2 regions of the Stenotrophomonas sp. P5_A9 genome follow, and region 2 is predicted to be linked to the other one. Evidence: riboswitches for the same ligand, from Rfam matches in the RefSeq annotation. Region 2 holds a riboswitch; the other holds the start of a gene.

Region 1 (6,721 bases), on a different contig from region 2:
CAGCGAGATGAGGGTGAAGCCGATCTGTTTCGCGCCCTTCAACGCGGCCTGCATCGGGCTGGCGCCGCGCTCGATATGGCGGGCGATGTTCTCCAGCATCACGATCGCATCGTCGACCACGAAACCGGTGGCGATGGTCAGCGCCATCAGCGTCAGGTTGTTGAGCGAGAACCCGGCCAGCAGCATCACCCCAAAGGTGCCCACCAGCGACAGCGGCACCGCGATGCTGGGAATGATCGTGGCCGGCAGGTTGCGCAGGAACACGAAGGTGACCATCACCACCAGCGCGATGGCGATCAGCAGCTCGTGCTGCACGCCACGGATGGAGGCGCGGATCGACTCGGTGCGGTCGCTCAGCACCGCCACGTCCACGCCCTTGGGCAGCGAGGCCTGCAGCTGCGGCAACAGCGCACGCACCTGGTCCACCACCGCGATCACGTTGGCCCCGGGCTGGCGCTGGATGTTGATCAGCACTGCCGGCGTGGTGCCCGACCACGCGGCCAGCTGCCGGTTCTCGGCGCCATCTTCGATGCTGGCCACATCGCCCAGCCGCAGCGGCGCACCGTCCTTGTAGGCGAGAATCAACGCCTGGTACTCGCTTACCGAGCGCATCTGGTCGTTGGCATCGAGCATGATCGCGCGCGTGGGGCCGTCGAAGCTGCCCTTGGGCAGGTTGACGTTGGCCGCGCCCACCGCCGTGCGGATGCTGGCCATGCTCAGCCCGTTGGCGGCCAGCGCCGAGGGATTCACCTGGATCCGCACCGCCGGGCGCTGGCCGCCGGCCAGGCTGACCAGGCCCACGCCCGGCAACTGCGACAGCCGCTGGGCCATGCGCGTATCCACCAGGTCATGCACCTGCGGCAGCGACAGCCCCTGCGAGGTCACCGCCAGCGTCAGGATCGGGGTATCGGCCGGGTTGACCTTGCGGTACACCGGCGGCACCGGCAGGTCGTCGGGCAGGAAGCTGTCGGCGGCATTGATGGCCGCCTGCACTTCCTGCTCGGCCACGCCGAGGGCGACCTGCAGCGAGAACTGCAGGGTGATCACCGATGCGCCACCGGAGCTGGTCGAAGACATCTGCTTCAGCCCGGGAATCTGCCCGAGCTGGCGCTCCAGCGGTGCGGTCACCGCGCTGGTGGTCACCCCCGGGCTGGCGCCGGGATACAGCGTGGTGACCTGGATGATCGGATAGTCCACCTGCGGCAGCGCCGCCACCGGCAACAGCCGGTACGCCATCACCCCGGACAGCAGCAGCGCCACCATCAGCAGCGTGGTGGCTACCGGGCGCTCGATGAAGACACGCGACAGGTTCATGCCTCGGTCCGCGGCGGATCCTGGCTGACCACCTCTACCTTGGCGCCTTCGCGCAGGCCATCGATGCCCTCCACCACCACCCGCTCGCCGGCCTTGAGCCCTTCGCGCACCGACACGCGCTCACCCTCGGCCGGGCCCAGCACCACGTTGCGCAGGTGCGAGGTGTTGTCCGCGGCGATCACGTACACGTAGTTGCCCTTGCTGCCGAACTGCACCGCCGCATTGGGGATCACCAGCGCATCGGCACTGCTCACCTGCAGGCGGATGTTGACGAACTGGTTGGGAAACAGTGCCTCGTCGGCGTTGGCGAACTGCGCGCGCAGCTTCAGCGTGCCGGTGGCGGTATCGATGCGGTTGTCCAGACTGGACAGCACGCCCCCGCCCAACGACTGGCGCTCTTCGCGATCCCACGCTTCCACGCGCAGTTCCGGCGCGGCGCGCACGGCGGCCACCACGGCCGGCAGGTCCGGCTCGGGCACGGTGAACAGCACGCTGATCGGCGTGGTCTGGGTGATGGTGGCCAGCGGTTCGGTATCGCTGCTGCGCACCAGGTTGCCGACGTCCACGTTGCGCAGGCCCATGCGGCCCGCAACCGGTGCGGTGATGCGGGTGTACTGCAACTGCAGGCGCGCTTCATCGACCGCGGCCTGGTCGGTCTGGCGACGACCCTGCAGCTGGCGCACCTTGCTCTGCTGGTCGCTCAGGTCCTGCGCGGAGACGAAGTGCCTGCGCTGCAGTTCTTCATAGCGTTTGAGCTGGGCCTGGGCGTTGTCCAGCTCGGCCAGGTTCTGCTGCTGGGTGCCCAGCGCACGCGACAGCGCCACCTGGTAGGCGCGCGGATCGATCTCGGCGATCAGGGCGCCGGCCTTGACGTGCTCGCCCTCGCGGAACGACAGCCGCAGCAGTTCGCCATCCACGCGGCTGCGCAGGCTCACCGTGTGCAACGGGGTGACGGTGCCCAGCGCCTTCAGGCGTACCACCAGGTCCTCGCGTACGACGGTGGCCACGCGGACGGGCGTGGCGGCAGCGGCAGGCGCCGCGTCGGCGGCCGGTGCCGGCGCGAGCACGCGCCAGGCGATGGCGGCGGCGGCCAGCACGGCCACGACCAACAGCGGTTTGAACAGACGACGGGAACGCGAGGGCAGCGGGGCAGACATGGGGCATCCTGCGCGTGCGCCATACGGCGAACGCGTCCATGGTTTACCGGCCCGTGGGGGCAGGCGGGGCGAAGTGGGGTTGTCTGGCGGGGCCGCTGGTCGAATGCCGCAGCGTGGCTGGATGCCGACCCGGGAGGGTCGGGGGCGTCATGTTACCGCGTGCGGCAGTCTGCGCTCACATGCCCTTGGTCATGGGATGCAATGAACGCTGCGGTACCGACCGTTGGCCGGTACAAGGTCGCCCGGCCAACGGCCGGGCGCTACAGGTGCATTGAACGTTCCGTTCAATGCACCTCGTCGCGGTAGACGAACTTGGGCATTTCCCAGTTGAAGTGGATCGCCAGCAGGCGCAGCAGGAAGCCACCGCCCAGGCACCACAGCGTGGCCGCATTGAGCGACACGCCCAGTTCCAGCAGGCCCAAGTAGGCCGCGCCGGTGAACAGCGTGATCACCGCATACAGTTCCTTCTGGAAGATCAGCGGCACCTCGTTGCACAGTACATCGCGCAGCACGCCGCCGAAGGCGCCGGTCAGCATCCCGGAGATCAGCACGATCGGTGCGGCGTGGCCGGCCTCGCGCGCCACCGCGCAGCCGATCAGGGTGAAACAGATCAGCCCGAGTCCGTCCAGCACCAGGAAGGTGCGGCGGAAGTGGTGCATCCAGCGCGCCACCCAGGTGGCGATCAAGGCCGCGCAGATGGTGAAGCCCAGGTACTCCGGGTGTTTCACCCAGCCCAGCGGGTAGTGGCCCAGCACGATGTCGCGCAGCGAGCCGCCGCCGAGCGCGGTGACGCAGGCGATGATCACCACGCCGAACAGGTCCATGCGCCGCCGCCCGGCCGACAGTGCGCCGGTCATGGCTTCGGCGGAAATGGCGATGAGGTAAATCAGGGAGAGCAGCATGGCGGGAACTCCGGGCAACGGCAGGCGAGGACGGAACCACGCACACCACACGCCAGCGCAGGGCACTGTCGTGGGATGGGATTCCGTTGCCGCTCCCGCTGTCCTTTTGCCTGAGAGTTCAGTGGCCAAGGCCACGTGCCCCTTCGGCGGGTCATTGAAGACCTCTCTCCAGATCGGCGTGTCGGATGCATGGTTGGTGGCTGTGCAGCCACCGGCCTGAGCGATTATGGGAGCCTGCGCCTTCGGCGGGCGCCAGCGCGGCGCCTCTCTCCTGCATCCGGGCCGGATTCTAGCAGCCAGCGACCCCGCGCCGGTGGATAATCCCGGTATGCCCGCTGAACCCGCCCCCTGGTACGTCTACCTGCTGGAATGCCGCAACGGCAGCTACTACGCCGGCATCAGCAACGACGTGGCGGCCCGCTTCCAGGCCCATGTGGACGGCAAGGGGGCCAAATACACCCGCGCCAATCCGCCGGTGAAGCTGCTGGCGATGCGCGCCTACCCGGACCGCGCCACCGCCTCCAAGGCCGAATGGCAGCTCAAGCGCCAGCCGCGGGCGCGCAAGCTGGCGTGGCTGCAGGCGGTGGAATCGGCGTAGCGCCGGACGCTGCGGGCCGCGCGTCGCTTGTTCGCGTGTTCGCCGCCGACATACCATCGTGCATCTGCCGGTGATCGGCCTGCTGAACCCCTGGAGTGCCATGTCCCGCGACCTGATCCTGTACCCGGAAGACGAAAACGGCGATGTGCTGTGGAACATGCTGCAGGACGGTGATGACCTGTCGATTCCCCGCGAGGTGGATTTCGCGCTGATCTTCCCCACCGAAGACGTGGCCATTGCCTTTGCCGTGCACCTGCTCAAGAACGAACAGAAGGTGTCCTTCGCCCGCTACGAAGGCAACGACGAGTTCCCCTGGCAGATCCTGGTGCACCCGCTGATGGTGCCGACCCACCACAACATCGCCGGCTTCGAAGGCCTGCTGGGTACCGAAGCCATTCCCTACAGCGGACGGCTGGATGGGTGGGGGTGCGTTTCGCAGGGCTGACGCCCTTCAGCACGCCACGTACTGCACGCGACCCCGCCCTTCATTCGCGCACCTGCCGGAGAGCACCGATGTCCGCCCTGTTCCTGATCCTTGCCGCCGCCGCAACCGCCCCGCCCGCCGCAATCGTTCCGGATCCGGCCACGCTGGCGGCCATCGAGGCGACCTGTTTCGATTACGTGGACGGCCAGCTCGAAGCCGATCCACAGCGCGTCGCACGTTCGCTGCACCCGGACCTAGCCAAGCGCGCCATCCTGGGGGATACCCCGGACGAGCGGCTCGGGCTGCGGCGGATGTCCAAGGAAGAGCTGGTCGGGCTGACCCGGCAGGGCGCTCTGAAAACGCCGAAGGAGCAGTGGAACCGCAGCTGCCGGGTGCTGGACGTGACCGGCAACGCCGCCTCGGTGCGGCTGGAAACGCCATGGTTCGTGGACTATTTCCACATGGGCCGTTTCGGCGCGCGTTGGGTCATCGTCAATGCGCTGTGGTACAGCAAGCCGAAGCAATGAGCCCGTCCAGTGTCACCGAACAACCTCGCACATTCCGGGCAAGCGTTACATCCTGATCATCGCGATGACGTCTCATCCGGATCGGGCGCAGACGGGATGGCCTTCCTCCGCCGATCCTCACGGTCATCCCCGAAAATGATCCGCGCGCTGCGCTGGTAGCTCCAGTATGCCACCGCCCAGTTAAGCAGCACCACGATGCGGTTGCGGAAGCCGATCAGGAAGAACACGTGCGCGGCCAGCCAGAACCACCAGGCCAGCACGCCGGACAACTGCAGCCTGCCCAGGTGCACGATCGCGGCCATGCGCCCGATCGTGGCCAGGTTGCCGAAGTCCTGGTACTTGAACGGCCCGGGCGCGGGCTTGTTCTCCAACCGTGCGCGGATGATCGCCGCCACATGCTTGCCCATCTGCTTGGCCGCAGGCGCCACGCCGGGCACCGGCCGGCCGTCGGCCTGGCTGAGCGCGGCCAGGTCGCCGGCGACGAAGATTTCCGGATGGCCGTCCAGGGTGAGGTCTGGCTGCACCGGCACGCGGCCGGCGCGGTCCAGCTGGACGTCCAACGTGCGCGCCAGCGGCGAGGCGGCCACGCCGGCAGCCCACACCACGGTGCGCGCGGGGACGAAGTGATCGCCGAGCTGGAAGCCATCGCTGTTGATGTCGCTGACCGGCGTACCGGTGAGTACTTCCACGCCCAGTTTTTCCAGCTGGCGGCGGGCCTTGAGCGAGAGCACCTCGGGGAAGGTCGACAGCACGCGCGGACCGGCTTCCACCAGCCGCACCTTGGCGCTGGCCGGGTCGATGTGGCGGAATTCATTGCGCAGCGTGTGCCGGGCGATCTCGGCCAGGGTGCCGGCCAGCTCGACGCCGGTCGGGCCACCGCCCACTACCGCGAAGCTGAGCCAAGCCGCCTTGCGCGCCGGATCGGGCTCGGCCTCGGCGCGCTCGAAGGCGAGCAGCAGCTTGCGGCGCAGTGCAAGCGCATCGTCCAGGGTCTTCAGGCCGGGCGCATCGGCGGCCCATTCGTCGTGGCCGAAGTAGGCGTGCGTGGCACCAGTGCACAGCATGAGAGTGTCGTAGCCGAGGTGGCTGCCGTCGGCCAGGATGATCTGGCGGGAGTCCTTGTCGATCGCGGTGACTTCGCCCAGGCGCACTTCCACATTGCGCTGGTCGCCGAGGATGTGGCGCAGCGGCGCGGCGATGTCCGGCGCGGACAGCCCGGCGGTGGCAACCTGGTACAGCAGCGGCTGGAACAGATGGTGGTTGCGGCGGTCCACCAGGGTGATGCGGATGCGCGCGCCGGCCAAGGCGCGCGTGGCCCAGAGGCCGGCGAAACCACCACCGATGATGACAAGGTGGGGCAGGGGATCGCGGGTCATGCAGGGACTCCTTGGGGGCCGGCCGTCCGGCCCATGGGGGACATGGTCGACGCGTTCTATCGTCGCACGTGAAGCGGAACATTCACGTGGATGACAGATACTGGGTTCAGGGGCCGTCGCGCTTGCCGGCGGCCATGTCCTGAGTGCCGTGGAGGCTGAGATGACCGAGCCGGAAAAGCGCATCGCGTTGCTGATCGATGCCGACAACGCGCCCTCGTCGAAGATCGACGTGGTGCTGGCCGAAGTGGCGCGCTACGGCGTGGCCAACGTGCGCCGCGCCTACGGCAACTGGAAGAGTCCGTCGCTGAAAGGCTGGGAATCGGTGCTGCATGCCTACGCGATCCGGCCGATCCAGCAGTTCGCCTACAGCCGCGGCAAGAACGCCTCGGACATGGCCATGGTGATCGATGCGATGGACATGCT
Region 2 (6,721 bases):
TTCCGATGCCCGCATCCCAGACTCCGACGCCTGCCGCCGCGCCTGCCGACACCCGACTGGGCCACGCGCTCAAACCCCGCCAGCTGATCATGATGGGCCTGGGCAGCGCCATCGGCGCCGGCCTGTTCCTGGGGTCGGGCGTGGGCGTGCAGGCCGCCGGCCCGGCGGTGCTGATGTCTTATCTGGTCGCCGGTGCGCTGGTGATCATCGTGATGAACGCGCTCGGCGAAATGGCCGCGGCCAAGCCGACCAGCGGCGCGTTTTCGGTGTACGCCGCCGATGCCATGGGCGCCACCGCCGGGGCCACGGTGGGCTGGCTGTGGTGGGTGCAGTTGGTCATTGTCATCGCGGCCGAGGCGGTGGGTGCGGCCGGTTTGCTGGCCACCGTCTGGCCGGCGGTGCCGGTGCCGATGGCCGCGCTGGCCTTCATGCTGTTCTTCACCGCGATCAACCTGCTCGGGGTAAAGAACTTCGGTGAGTTCGAATTCTGGTTCGCGATCCTCAAGGTGGTGGCGATCGTCGCCTTCATCCTGATCGGCATCGCGCTGCTGCTGGGCTGGCTGCCGGACGTCGCCTCGCCGGGCCTGTCCAACTTCACCGGGCATGGCGGCTTCGCGCCCAAGGGGCTGGCTGGCGTGGGCGCGGCGCTGCTGGTGGTGGTGTTCGCTTTCGGGGGCACCGAGATCGTGGCGGTGGCCGCAGCGGAAACCGAAGACCCCGAGCGCAGCATCGCGCGGGCCATCCGTACCGTGGCCTGGCGCATCCTGGTGTTCTACATCGGCTCGCTGAGCGTGATCATCGCCGTGGTGCCGTGGACCAGCGAGGCGCTGAAGTCGCCGTTCGCCGCGGTGCTGCAGGTGGCCAACATCCCCGGTGCGGCCACGGCGATCACGCTGATCGCGGTGATCGCGCTGCTGTCGGCGCTCAATGCCAACCTCTATGGCGCCTCACGCATGATGTATTCGCTGGCCCAGCGCCAGGAGGCACCGGCCGTGCTCGGCTGGGCCGACCCGCGCCAGGTGCCGATCATCGCGGTGCTGGCCAGCGTGCTGTTCGGCTTTGCCGCCACCGTGATGGAGCTGCTGTTTCCGGACAGGGTGCTGCCGGTGCTGCTCAACATCGTGGGGTCCACCTGCCTGCTGGTGTGGACGATCTCGCTGCTGTCGCAGCTGATCCTGCGGCATCGCGCCAATCGCGATGGCACCCGCCTGCCGTTCCGCATGGCCGGCTACCCCTATCTGACCGTGATCGGCCTGGGCGTGCTGGCGCTGATCTTCGGCCTGCTGCTGTCCGAATCGCACACCCGCCTGCAGTTCCTGTCGATGGCCGCGCTGACCGCGGTGATCGCGATCAGCAGCGAAGTGGCGCGGCGCGTGCGCGCCAGCCGTCAGGCCGATTGATCGATTGACCGGTTGACCGGTTGACCGATTGACCGATTGACCGATTGACCGGTAGTGCCGGCCGCTGGCCGGCTCCCACGGATGCCGATCGGCATGGTGCAGAGCCGGCCAGCGGCCGGCACTACCGGGGTGAATGGGAGCCGGCCAGCGGCCGGCACTACCGGGAGGCATCACGCGTCTTGGGGGAGCCGGCTCACGGCCAGCAACCGCCAACAAAAACGGCCCGCTTGCGCGGGCCGTTCTTCGTTGCATCCGGGCAGGGAGGCTTATACCTCCACGCCCTCGTCTTCCTTGTACGCATCCACCGGGATGCAGGCGCACATCACGTTCTTGTCGCCGTACACGTTGTCCACGCGCGCCACCGGCGGCCAGTACTTCTGCTGGCGCAGGCTGGCCAGCGGGAAGGCCGCCAGTTCGCGCGGGTAGGCGTGCGACCACTCGCTGGCCGAGACCGCCGTGGCGGTGTGCGGGGCGTGCTTGAGCGGGTTGTCCTCGCGGTCCAGGCGGCCGTCTTCGATGGCGGCGATTTCCTCGCGGATCTGGATCATCGCGTTGATGAAGCGGTCCAGCTCGTGCAGCGATTCGCTCTCGGTCGGTTCCACCATCAGCGTGCCGGCGACCGGGAAGCTCAGCGTCGGGGCGTGGAAGCCGAAGTCGATGAGGCGCTTGGCCACGTCCTCAGCGCCGATGCCGGAGGTCTTCTCCAGCGGACGCACGTCCAGGATGCACTCATGTGCCACCAGGCCATTGCGGCCGGTGTACAGGGTCTTGAAGTGCGGGGCCAGGCGCTTGGCGATGTAGTTGGCGTTGAGCAGCGCGACCTGGGTGGCCTTGCGCAGGCCGGCGGTGCCCATCAGGGTGATGTACATCCAGCTGATCGGCAGGATCGAGGCGCTGCCGAAGCTGGCCGCGCTGACCATGCCGACATCGCCTTCGCCGCCCAGCACCTTGGGCAGGAACGGCGCCAGGTGCGACTTGACCGCACACGGGCCCACGCCCGGGCCGCCGCCGCCGTGCGGGATGCAGAAGGTCTTGTGCAGGTTCAGGTGCGACACGTCCGAGCCCCACTTGCCGGGCTTGGCCACGCCGACCAGGGCGTTCATGTTGGCGCCGTCGGTGTACACCTGGCCGCCGTGCTTGTGCACGATTTCGCAGATCTCCACCACCTCTTCCTCGAACACGCCGTGCGTGGACGGGTAGGTGATCATCAGCGCGGCCAGGCGGTCGCTGTACTTCTCCGCGTTGACGCGGATGTCGTCCAGATCGACGTTGCCGTTGGCATCGGTCTTGGTCACCACGACCTTCATGCCGCACATCTGTGCCGAGGCCGGGTTGGTGCCGTGCGCCGAATCCGGGATCAGGCAGACGTCGCGATGGCCCTCACCGCGCGAGCGGTGGTAGGCGCGGATCGCCAGCAGGCCGGCGTACTCGCCCTGCGCGCCGGAGTTCGGCTGCAGGCTGACCGCGTCGTAGCCGGTGCATTCCACCAGCATCGCTTCCAGTCCGTCGATCAGTTCCTTGTAACCGGTGGCCTGGTCGGCCGGGGCCAGCGGATGGATGTTGGCGAACTCCGGCCAGGTCACCGGGATCATCTCGGCGGTGGCGTTGAGCTTCATGGTGCAGCTGCCCAGCGGGATCATGGTGCGATCCATCGCCAGGTCCTTGTCCGCCAGCGAACGCAGGTAACGCAGCAGTTCGTGTTCGCTGTGGTGGGTGTTGAACACCGGGTGGGTCAGGAAGTCGCTGGTGCGCACCAGGCCGGCCGGCAACGCATCGGCGGTGGCCGCGTCCAGCGCGTCCACATCGACCGTGGCACCGAACAGCTGGCCGAGCGCGACGATGTCGGCGCGGGTCGCGGTTTCATCCAGGCTGATGCCGACCGCATCGCTGTCGATCGCACGCAGGTTGATGCGTGCGGCCGCGGCCTTGGCGTGGATCGCCTTGGCGTCGACGTCCTTGACGTGCAGGGTGTCGAAGAAATGCTCGCCCACATTGACGCCGGCAGCGCGCAGTGCGCTGGCCAGGATCGCGGCCAGGCGATGGGTGCGGCGGGCGATGCGGGTCAGACCTTCCGGGCCGTGGTACACGGCATACATCGAGGCCATCACCGCCAGCAGCACCTGCGCGGTGCAGATGTTGGAAGTGGCCTTCTCACGGCGGATATGCTGCTCGCGCGTCTGCAGGGTCAGGCGGTAGGCGGCATTGCCCTGCGCGTCCACCGAGACGCCGATCAGGCGGCCCGGCATCGAGCGCTTGTAGGCGTCGCGGCAGGCCATGAAGGCGGCATGCGGGCCACCGAAACCAAACGGCACGCCGAAACGCTGCGAGTTGCCGACCACGATGTCCGCGCCCCATTCGCCGGGGGCGGCGATCAGGGTCAGCGCGAGCAGGTCGGTCGCCACCGCGACCAGGCCGCCACGGGCGTGCACGGCATCGGCCAGCGCCTTGTAGTCGCCGATATGGCCGAAGGTGTCCGGGTACTGCAGCAGCACCCCATAGGCTTCGGCCTCCATCGCCTCGGCCGGGGTGCCCACGCGCAGCACGATGCCCATCGGCTCGGCGCGGGTGCGCAGCAGTTCCAGCGTCTGCGGGTGCACGGCGTCGTGCACGAAGAAGGTGTCGGACTTGGACTTGGCCGAACGCTTGGCCAGGGTCATCGCTTCAGCGGCGGCGGTGGCTTCATCCAGCAGCGAGGCGTTGGCGATCTCCATGCCGGTCAGGTCGGCGCACAGGGTCTGGAAGTTGATTAGCGCTTCCATGCGGCCCTGCGAAATCTCGGCCTGGTACGGGGTGTAGGCGGTGTACCACGCCGGGTTTTCCAGCACGTTGCGCAGGATGACGTTCGGGGTCAGCGTGCCGTAGTAGCCCTGGCCGATGAAGGTGCGGAACACCTGGTTCTTGTCGGCGATGGCGCGGATCTTGGCCAGTGCCTGCACTTCGGTCAGCGACTCGGGCAGGTCCAGCGGGGCCGGCGACTTGATTCCGGCCGGGACGATCGCATCGGTCAGCGCGTCCAGCGAGGCGTGGCCGACCACGTCGAGCATCTGCGCGATTTCAGCGTCGTTGGGGCCGATGTGGCGTTCGACGAACGCGTGGCTGTGTTCAAGCTCGCGCAGGGAAGGAGTGTTCTGGGACATGGCTGGCATCTCGAAGAGTGGGCACGCACGTTCGGAAGGCAGCCGGGGCCAGGGCGTGTCGCGGGCGACAGCGATCCACCGGACCTTGCGGTCTTCCTGGGTGCCCCTCTGTCCTTTTGCCTGAGAGTTTAAAAGCGCGCATCTGCGTGCTTCGTGCCCCTTCGGCGCCGGCAATGGGCCGGTCTCTCCAGAGTTTTGGTACGGGTGGTATCGGGCCTGAGCGATTACGGGCGTTGCGCCTTCGGCAGCGGGTGTCCGCTTCTCCCACCATGGTGCCCGCCAATTATAGCCCAGCGGCTTTCTCTGCTGCGTCCCCATGGCACATGAATACGGGGTGGTATGGGCGCCCCTCTCGGGCCTCCGGCGATGGTGCCCGGCGGTACAAAGGCCTATCATCATCGGACCCTCGTATTCATCTGGTGCCGCCCGTTCCGGGCTTGCGCCCGCCGTGCAGTGCGCACGGCCCAGACGGAAGACCGCATGACGCCCGCCTCACCCTCGACCCGCCGCCTTGCCCTGCTGCTCGCAGGCCTGGCGATGTTCGGTCCGTTCTCGATCGATACCATTTTCCCGGCCTTCCTGCTGCTCGGCGACCGCATGCAGGTCGACCAGGTGGCCGTGCAGCAGACCATCAGCGTGTACCTGCTGTTCTACGGCCTGATGAGCCTGGCGCACGGCCCGTTGTCCGATGCGTTCGGACGCAAGCGGGTGATCATCGGCGGGCTGGTGCTGTTCATCGGCGCCTCGATCGGCTGCGCGCTGTCGCGCGACATGACCACGCTGCTGGTGTTCCGTGCGCTGCAGGGCGTCACCGCCGGGGTCGGGGTGATCGTCGGCCGCGCAGTGATCCGCGATCTGTACCACGGTGCCGACGCGCAGCGTCTGATGAGCCAGGTGTCGATGATCTTCGGCGTCGCCCCGGCCATCGCGCCGATCATCGGCGGCTGGATCCTGCTCGGCGGCGGCGACTGGCCGCTGATCTTCTGGTTCCTGGTGCTGTTCGGCGTGGTGCTGCTGCTGGCCACCGGCAAATGGCTGCCGGAAACCCACCCGGTCCAAGCGCGCACGCCGCTGTCGATGCGCGAACTGCTGCGCAGCTATGTGCGGATGGGCTCCAACCCGCGCCTGCTGCGCCTGGCCGCGGCAGGCGCGTTCAATTTCTCCGGCATCTTCCTGTACATCGCCTCGGCACCGGTGTTTGTGATGCAACACCTCAAGCTGGGCGAGGGCGGCTTTGCCTGGTTGTTCATCCCCACCATCGGCGGCATGACCGTGGGCTCGTTCCTGTCCGGCCGCATGGCCGGGCGGATCGTGGCGCAGCGGCAGATCGCGATCGGGTTTGCGTTGTGCGCCGTCTCGGCGCTGCTGAACGTCGGCTACGTGGTATCGGTACCGCAGATCGCGCTGCCGTGGGCGGTGATGCCGATTTTCCTGGGCGGCGTCGGCATGGCCTTGATCTTCCCGATCCTGGCGCTCGCCGTGCTGGACATGTACCCGCATCAGCGCGGCCTGGCCTCCTCGATGCAGATGTTCATCCAGCTGATGATCAACACCGTGGTGGCCGGCGTGGTTTCGCCGATGCTCAGCAGCAGCCCGCTGCACCTGGCCTTGGGCTACGCGGGCTTCTTCGCCATCGGTGGCAGCTTCTGGTACTGGGAGCGGCACTGCGAGCGCCGCCGTGACGTGCTGACGCCGATCGAATAAGCGCACGCGCACGCTACGATGGCGGGCGACGCGGGCGTGGCCGGCGTGGTGCTGGCGATCCGGCGGCACCTGGTCAGGGCTGCGGCATCGATCGGCAGGCCATCACCGTCATGGGCTATCGGCGCCACGGCAAGGTGCGGGACCGAGCCGGGCGGCGGCCCTCAACGGGCCCGGCCGGGCCCGTGCGGTATCCTTTGCGCTTTGATGCAGTCCGGACGTTCCAGATGTCGACCACCTCCAAACTGCGCCGCGACATCCGCCGGCGCCGCGAAACCCAGGCTGCCAACCGCGAGCAGGCCGCCACCCCGCCGGTGGAGCCGCATGCCGAGCTGCGTGACCAGCAGCGCACGCTGCTGGCCGGCATCGTCCGCCGCGACGGCGAGTGGGTACTGGGCATGGATGGCCGCATCGCCGGCCAGACCCCGAGCGCGGCGCGCGTGCTGGCGCTGATCATGCAGGCCGCCGAACTGCACGAGCGTC

Evidence for each region. A riboswitch is a leader RNA that binds a small molecule or an ion and turns the genes downstream of it on or off. The one in region 2 is predicted to bind glycine.
Region 1: another riboswitch for glycine. It lies ahead of AC1DR7_RS05825 (trimeric intracellular cation channel family protein); the one in region 2 lies ahead of gcvP (aminomethyl-transferring glycine dehydrogenase).

The regions. Positions count from the first base shown of each region.
Region 1 is NZ_JBFULC010000013.1:10,738-17,458, forward strand. Features, by position in the region: gene AC1DR7_RS05815 (MdtB/MuxB family multidrug efflux RND transporter permease subunit) at 1-1,314, opposite strand, end outside; gene AC1DR7_RS05820 (MdtA/MuxA family multidrug efflux RND transporter periplasmic adaptor subunit) at 1,311-2,471, opposite strand; gene AC1DR7_RS05825 (trimeric intracellular cation channel family protein) at 2,756-3,373, opposite strand; glycine riboswitch at 3,464-3,555, opposite strand; glycine riboswitch at 3,564-3,657, opposite strand; gene AC1DR7_RS05830 (GIY-YIG nuclease family protein) at 3,702-3,971, shown strand; gene AC1DR7_RS05835 (ribonuclease E inhibitor RraB) at 4,072-4,416, shown strand; gene AC1DR7_RS05840 (nuclear transport factor 2 family protein) at 4,485-4,922, shown strand; gene AC1DR7_RS05845 (NAD(P)/FAD-dependent oxidoreductase) at 4,979-6,298, opposite strand; gene AC1DR7_RS05850 (NYN domain-containing protein) at 6,459-6,721, shown strand, end outside.
Region 2 is NZ_JBFULC010000041.1:20,937-27,657, reverse strand. Features, by position in the region: gene AC1DR7_RS13685 (amino acid permease) at 6-1,400, shown strand; gene gcvP (aminomethyl-transferring glycine dehydrogenase) at 1,667-4,537, opposite strand; glycine riboswitch at 4,636-4,738, opposite strand; gene AC1DR7_RS13675 (multidrug effflux MFS transporter) at 5,018-6,241, shown strand; gene AC1DR7_RS13670 (hypothetical protein) at 6,466-6,721, shown strand, end outside.